Regions from separate parts of the Caldanaerobius fijiensis DSM 17918 genome, predicted to be linked through region 2. Evidence: riboswitches for the same ligand, from Rfam matches in the RefSeq annotation. Region 2 holds a riboswitch; the other holds the start of a gene.
The links. A riboswitch is a leader RNA that binds a small molecule or an ion and turns the genes downstream of it on or off. The one in region 2 is predicted to bind cyclic di-AMP.

Region 1 (4,086 bases), on a different contig from region 2:
CATCTTCCAAGCCCGATATAGCTACAATATCCCCTACACAAGCTTTTTCCACCGCTATCCTCTTCAAGCCACTATACATATATAACTCAGCAATTTTTGCATTAACTGTACCACCATCTCTTTTACACACGACGATATTTTGACCGGTTTTTATCGTTCCTCTCTCAACACGTCCTATACATATTCTACCAATATAGTTATCGTGTTCCAGTGTAGTTACAAGCACTTGCAGCGGCGCATCAATCTCGCCTCTGGGAGCTGGAATATATTTAAGTATCGCATCAAAAAGAGGTCTTAAATCTGATGAATCGTCATCAATAGAATTTTTTGCGATCCCTTCTCTGGCAGACGCATATATAACTGGAAAATCAATCTGGTCATCATCTGCCCCCAGCTCAATAAAAAGCTCGAGAATCTCATCAACAACTTCATTCACCCTCGCATCAGGTCTATCTATCTTATTTATGACAACGATAGGTTTAAGATTTAAGGCAAGAGCCTTTTTCAATACAAATCTGGTCTGTGGCATAGGCCCTTCAAAAGCGTCAACAAGTAACAGCACACCGTCCACCATTTTTAACACGCGCTCAACCTCACCACCAAAATCAGCATGACCTGGTGTATCTACTATATTTATAGTCACACCGTTATAGGTAACAGCCGTATTCTTTGCAAGTATTGTTATGCCTCTCTCTCTTTCCAGCTCATTGGAATCCAATATCCTTTCTTCCACCTGTTGGTTGGCTCTAAATATGCCACTTTGCTTCAACATACCATCTACGAGGGTGGTTTTCCCATGGTCAACATGTGCTATTATAGCGATATTTCTTATGTCATCTCTTGTGATTTCCTGCATCAAATTTAACCCCTTTCTGAAATAAAAAAAGGATACTAACGTACCCATTTTAATACACATCTAAATTTAAATTATATCATATTTTAGCGTAAACTGCAAAATTGATACTTACCTAACGCTATCACCGCGTTAGGTTTTTCAAGGTGATTAATCTTTTAGATAACGCCTGGCAGTGACATATGTCTCATTATAATAACCTGAAAGTTCACTTATGATGACACCCTTTCGGGCCGATGAGCTATGTATAAAATGATTATCACCTATGTAAATACCCGCATGATTTATACCTCTGCTCCCGTTTGTAGCAAAAAAGACTAAATCACCTGGAATTAAATCGTTTCTCGATACATATATACCATGGCTCCCTTGCTCATCAGCTGTCCTCGGCAGCGAAATGCCAAAATGTCTATAAACATATGAGGTAAATCCCGAACAATCAAAACCAGATGGCGACGAACCACCATATACATAGCGTGTACCCAAAAAATTCTTAGCATATTCTACAATTTTCTGGCCATTGACTCCATTTACCCTTTCCACCGAACCTCTTGATGCAGTTTCAATGCTTATTGATACATAAGTACCATAAACCCACCCAGCTCTTCCGTCACTTAGTACAACATTAAACCAACCATCCCTTTGCCCTTTGACTATAACAGGTTGTCCTTTTTCTAGCGTAGCAATCACTTTTGATTTTATGCTGCTATCGCTTCTCATATTGACATTACTAGCCTTTATAAAAGCTTTTCTTTCGATAACACCTCTAGACACACTTTCCACTGGATTTTGTATTTTTGCGTATTTTCCATATATCCAGCCTTCTTTCCCATTTGTTAATCTTATACGGTACCATCCATTTGAATAACCCAAATAAATTACTCGATCATTCTTATTTAGAGATGCAATAATTTTACTGTTAAGTCCCGCTCCACTTCGAACGTTTACATTATTTCCTGTGATAATCGCATAATTATCTGCATACACATACTTTAAAGGCGCAAAAATAGTTAAACCAAATACTAAAACTCCATAAAAAAATCTCTGATATCTTTTATTCATTCTTTTCTCCTTCCTTTAGCCTCCGGGGTTAGCTGACGGGTTCGGGAAAGGAAGCTGCCCTACCATAATTTTGTTATGGATTCACCCCTTCATATAGGTTCCCCCGTACCTTTTACGGATTCGGCTATTATTTTCAAAATCCTAAAACTTCACCTATTATTACCACATGCATTCTATCAATTGGCTGTTTGCCAATGATCACAGTGCAATTACTTATATTTTCAGGCGTCGTATTAAACCTTCTGGCATTCATTACTGCAGCCACTTCTTTACAACGCTTTATTCCCGCGTCTATATCACTTACAACTTTATTGATGCCTGTCACCACAATAACCTTTTTGGGACCATATATCATAGCTGCTACCCTGTTACCATTACCATCTATATTGATAAGATGCCCATCTAAAGTTACAGCGTTAGTACCCGTGACGAACACATCTGCCAAAAGCGCATTCCGTTTAGCATCTTCAATTTCCTCCGGCGAAGCCCCTTCTTTATATCTATCGTAAAGGACATATTTACTCGATCTGAATTCTTTAATTAAGTCCAGTTCATTTAAGGTCATCGAACCGCCTAAACCTATGCTGCTCCCCTCTGGTATTAGATCCAGAACTAGTCTGCGAGCAGATGCTATATCTTTTACATAATAACCTTTTATGTTATTCTTCTCCAAAGCTCTTATAACTTTATTTGCCATGTCTTCATAATACCAAAGCCTATATTCGTTCAATTATATCCCCCCTCTTCATCTTAACTTTTACATTTAACTATTCGACATATAAACAAAAAATCCTTCATTATTATTAAAAATTCATTTCAAATTTATTAATAAAGTATAAAAAAATAGTGAGCATATAAGCTCACAACCAATTTACACACACCTTGTATTTTTTACTTACGCTGCCGTCCACGTCGTACTCGTATACAAGGGCACCCCATTTTTCCACCTTAAACTCACATGTACAATCTCTGCAAAAGTACATCTTTTTACCTATCTTACCTATGTTTGTACTTTTGCAGTGTGGACACCTCATAAACTTCACCTCGCTATTTAAAGCGCTACTTTCTTTTCTTTTATACTATTTTATCCATTTTTTCTATATTTATAATAATATATCTATATGAATAAACTATAATATCATTTTCCTATTTTATCATTAAGCTCTATTATATCATTAAAAAAAATATCTTCAAGATATTTTTTTCCATTTTTACATCCTTTCTGTGAAAAATCATAATGAAGTACAAAATTATATGAGTATTGTTGTTTATGTTGTATAATTATTATACGACAGCTTTATACTTATGCAACAGAATCATGGTAATAAGAGGTGAATAAATAGTAATCATGGAAATTTACGCTGTGACGATACCTGATAAAATTGAGCAACAGCAGTTTGATGAGTTACTTAAATATATCTCCGTTGAAAAGCAAAAACGAGTCAAACAGCATAAAAGACCGCAAAATGCTTTGCAGATAATTACTGCGGACATATTGATAAGGTCCATAGTGCACAAAAAATTTAAAATAAAAAATAGCAATATAGATTTTAAGACCAATGAATATGGAAAACCGTATTTACCTGGCTTCAGTGAATTTCATTTTAATATATCTCATTCCAGAAAATGGGTGGTATGCGCAGTTGACAATATGCCCATAGGTATTGACGTAGAGTTCATAAGGCCCATTAATTTTGACATAGCCAGAAAATTTTTCTCGCACACAGAATATAACGACCTTTTTTCTAAAAGCGACTCCGAAAGATTAGAATATTTTTATGAGCTCTGGACATTAAAAGAGAGTTATATAAAAGCCGCAGGCAAAGGTATGGCTATACCGTTGAACTCTTTTTCCATACAAATCATCAATGGCAAAATCACGATAGAAAGCCAAACCCAATTTACTGATTATTATTTTAGGAAATATGATATCGATGTGAATTATAAACTAGCGGTATGCGCTAAAAATAACCTGTTTCCTGATAATATAATACATAAAAGTTTTGATCAATTATTTGAAGAAATCAATAAATAAATCGGGGTGAGAGGATTTGAACCTCCGACCCCCTGGTCCCGAACCAGGTGCGCTCCCCCTGCGCTACACCCCGCATGGCATTATCTTATTAACGTATACAATCTTCAACACAAACAAAGTATACACCAAAAAATTA
Region 2 (4,086 bases):
AGTGTTGTCTTTTTTAGAGTTTTTGAGGCCTTTATTTTTCAAGGTTCCAAAAAATACCACTTGACATTACACCGCTTGTCTTTAAACAGCTCCTCCAATTGTTCTTTATTTTTAACACTGGTCAATGCCAATAACCTGTCATGAGGCATGATTTGGCTATCTCCTTTAGGGAAAATTACGCTTCCATCTCTTATAATCGATACAATAATACAATCTCCTGGGAAACTTATATCTCTTATTTTTTTCCCCACTAATTTAGAATCATCATCAATATCAGCTTCTACGATGGTCATATCTCCACTATCAAATGTAAGAAGTGTTTTCAATTTCCCAGCCACAAGCTCATTTTCGATCATATTTGCAATCAACGAGGTACTACTTACGGCCTTACCAACACCTAATTCCTTAAAGACCCTCTCATTCTTAGGGTTGTTTACCCTCGCTATCACCTTTTGTATACCAAATTTTATCTTAGCTAGCTGGCAAATAGCTAGATTGACTTCATCCTTCCCTGTTACTGCCACTACCACATCGCTATCTTCTATACCAGCATCTTCAAGATCCTGAATATTGGTCCCATCAGCATTCATCACAAATATACCCAACTCTTTTGCAATGGAATTACATCTGTCCTGATCCAATTCTATGAGTCTCACCTGATGATGTTGTTTTACCAGGGTTTTTACCAGGTAATAACCAACTTTACCCCCACCAATTACCATAATGTTCAACAAAAATACCCCCTTAAAAAATAACACCTTTTATTATGATCCTTATAGTCCAAACACTGTTTTTATCGTATCTATATACCTGTTGTCAACAGTACAGATAAGGATATCTTCTTTGTTGATTTCAAAATTGCTGTCAGGTATTAAATAAATATCACCCCTTTTAACCGCATTCAAATTAAACACACCGTTGGCTAATAAAGCATGTAACCTATTGTCATCAGGAATTTTTTTGACACTAAACTCGACGACATCAATATATTTGCTAATCTTAGCTATATACTTAATTCCATTTTCGAAAATAAATTTCCTGATATACTGTACACAAAGATCTGTTTGGCAAACCGTATCAATACCTATTTCATTAAAAAAAGCATTTTTAGCCGGTGTTAAAACCCTTGCTATAACCTTATTAACGCCGAATATATTTTTAGCTATTTGAGCAGCCATAATATTGACATTTTCATCCCTTGTAACTGCGGCAAAGACATCTGCATCTTCTATTCCGGCTTTTAAAAGTATATCCTCATCAATAGGAACCCCTTCAACCACGATTCCATTAAATCCGGTTCCCAAATTCTTAATAAATTTCGGATCTCTTTCAATTACCGCCACATCATGTCCCATATCAGAAAGAATACTGGCAAGGGTAGAACCCACATTGCTACAACCAGCTATAACAATATACATATCTATAATCTCCCCTTTATCGTCTATCTTAACTGGATTTCTCCATAGCTTGATACCAAATTTCTTTTGAAATCAATTCATCTTTGCAAAGTACACGTTCAACACCCAAATTCTTAAATACATCTTTATACTGTGGGTCATTGACAAGGCATAAAATATCGGTTTTACCAAAAACATTTTTCGCCAATTCACTAATTACCAGATTTTTTTCATCGCGATCCGATGCTGCTATTACTTTATCTGCCCTCAATATTCCGGCTCTTTTCATATCCTCTACTGAGGTTATATCACCACATATAACCAATATGCCGTCGCGTACAAGCCTCCTGATCTTGGAGTCGTCACATAATACCGATATACCGTATCCGGCTTCAAAAAACATCCTGCTCAGTATTAAGCTCATTACCCCTGAACCGATGATCAGCACAAACACCGCCATCACTCCTTAAATTGACTTATAATCATTTCTGCCGGGCAGATAACCTTTACATCAATATCCTTGAAAATAGGTATTTTTTCCGCATTTGATATCATTACAGCCACATTTTTTACATTAAAGTATTTCCTGGCAATCTGAGAAATCATTATATTTACATCATCATCACCTGTAACCACCAGAGCAATGTCTGCACTGGCTAAAAAACTATGCTGTAATACACCCATATCTGTAGCGTCACCAACAACCTTTATAACTCCGTTTAAATTATGGGGCAATTTATCAAACGCCCTTTCGTCTTTATCTACCACAGATATGTTATAACCTTTTTTACTGTACTCATTTACAAGATAGGAACCTGTTTCACCACAACCTATTATTACAGCTCTCATATGGCTCGCCTCCTACAAAAAAACCAGCTGAAAATTCCTTAGGATTTTACAGCTGGTTATCAGGCAACTGAACCCTGCAAGGCCCCTTTGCCCCATCTCCAAACTCTAAGATTCTATCCATTATAAAGACATAAATATATTCTCCTGTCTTTGTGCTTATATCAAAATGCACGCTTTTAACATTGGCTTCAGATATGCTACTTATGAGTTTCTCCAGCTCAGGCTTTACTATTTCCGAAAGTCTGACGCGCAATTCTTTTATAACCTTCTTACCTTCTTCCGATTGAAGCAGTGTCTTTTCAATTGGCGTCAATGCTCGCTCTAATCGCACAATAATCATATCGTGGCATATAAACGTCCTTGCACTTTCTGCACCTCTTCCAACCTTCTCCTTTTGAAATTTTATCATCAGATCACTTATCCGCGCCTCAAACTCGCCTTTAGTGCGGAATTTCAACATAACATAACACCTCCAAAATTATAGCCAGCCTTATATTTAAGGCTGGCTACAAAACATCCACACGGATGATCTGTCTCCATTTCCTTTTACCGAGCGTACCTGATAACAAGCTGCAAGCCCTTTATCAGGTCCACTCAATAAAAAAGTCACAGAAGTCAACTGTGACTTTACCTCTTTCTATGCCTACGAGGTTAGCTGTCGGGCTAGAACAGAAAGAGCATGTTCTTTTCTTTCGAAATTCGCCCCTTTGATGGTTCCCCCGTTTCACATAAGTGAATTCGGCATATTCGATTGTCTTTATTATATATCTGTAAATAATTTGTTGCAACAGCCGATAAACGCCGTAATACAGTGGGAAAACGATGTAATTTATATATTTATTAGTTTTGCACGCAATAGCTCTTGCAATCTCACTCTTTCACTTTGTTATATTATATTATTCTCGAGATCGAATAATTATTGATCTTAAAAAAAGAAAACGTAAAACTATCTAATTCTAAACGCCGCAGGATATTCTTTAGGCTCGCATCCTGTAACATCAATAATCAATGCCTGTTCATCACGAGTCCATTGGAGCGGCACATCATATCCTATAAGCTCTACTTTATCGATGTGCGGCAGAGCAAACTGTGAATTTGTTCCCAGTGTTTTTATGGTTATACGCCCATTCTCCGGCCATTTAAGGACAATGGCGTATAAAGTATCTCCTTTTGTAGTAAAGCGTATATCCTCACTCGTAAACGCACTCCGATGCGTATCAGTAAAAGCACCTTCAGCGACCTTTGTAGGTCCTTCACCAAAGATTTTCCACGGTCGCGTTCCATAGATGGCCTCCCCGTTAACCTTGAGCCAACCTCCAATTTCCATGAGGATTTCCTGTTCTGGCTCCGGTATGGTACCATCAGGCTTCGGCCCAATGTTGAGAAGTAGCGACCCGTTCTTGCTTACAATATCCACCAGATCACAGATGATATCATTAGGAGTCTTGTAATCATGGTTCTTTATATAGCCCCATGAGTTCTTTGACACCGATGTATCTGTTTGCCAAAAACGCGGTCGAATATCCGAGAGCTGCCCTCGCTCTATATCAAATACAGCTGTTCCTTCCTCAAACGCATTATTCTTATAGTTTATAGCGACCTCTTTGTTCCATTCTGCTGCTCTATTGTAATAGTAAGCTGCAAACTTTCTGAGGTATGGCTTAAATGCAAGATTTTGTATCCACCAATCAAACCACACGATCTGCGGCTGGTATTTGTCGACCAATTCACAAGCGCGGAGCAACCAGTCTTCTAAGAATTCCTCATCAGGAGGGCTGTCCTCAACGCTGCCCAAATCTTTGGGTGCAGGCATAGCAGGGCCATAAAAATCCTTGTAGCG

Region 1: another riboswitch for cyclic di-AMP. It lies ahead of BUB87_RS04305 (C40 family peptidase); the one in region 2 lies ahead of BUB87_RS13595 (Na-translocating system protein MpsC family protein).

The regions. Positions count from the first base shown of each region.
Region 1 covers NZ_FQVH01000006.1:61,862-65,947, forward strand. Annotated here, with positions in the region: gene typA (translational GTPase TypA) at 1-856, opposite strand, end outside; gene BUB87_RS04305 (C40 family peptidase) at 1,004-1,915, opposite strand; cyclic di-AMP (ydaO/yuaA leader) riboswitch at 1,918-2,051, opposite strand; gene BUB87_RS04310 (lactate utilization protein) at 2,049-2,645, opposite strand; gene BUB87_RS14505 (hypothetical protein) at 2,776-2,949, opposite strand; gene BUB87_RS04315 (4'-phosphopantetheinyl transferase family protein) at 3,264-3,950, shown strand; tRNA gene BUB87_RS04320 (tRNA-Pro) at 3,952-4,023, opposite strand.
Region 2 covers NZ_FQVH01000063.1:403-4,488, reverse strand. Annotated here, with positions in the region: gene BUB87_RS13615 (potassium channel family protein) at 39-722, opposite strand; gene BUB87_RS13610 (potassium channel family protein) at 774-1,418, opposite strand; gene BUB87_RS13605 (potassium channel family protein) at 1,447-1,857, opposite strand; gene BUB87_RS13600 (potassium channel family protein) at 1,857-2,246, opposite strand; gene BUB87_RS13595 (Na-translocating system protein MpsC family protein) at 2,293-2,706, opposite strand; cyclic di-AMP (ydaO/yuaA leader) riboswitch at 2,873-3,000, opposite strand; partial or broken gene BUB87_RS13590 (alpha-L-fucosidase) at 3,193-4,086, opposite strand, start outside.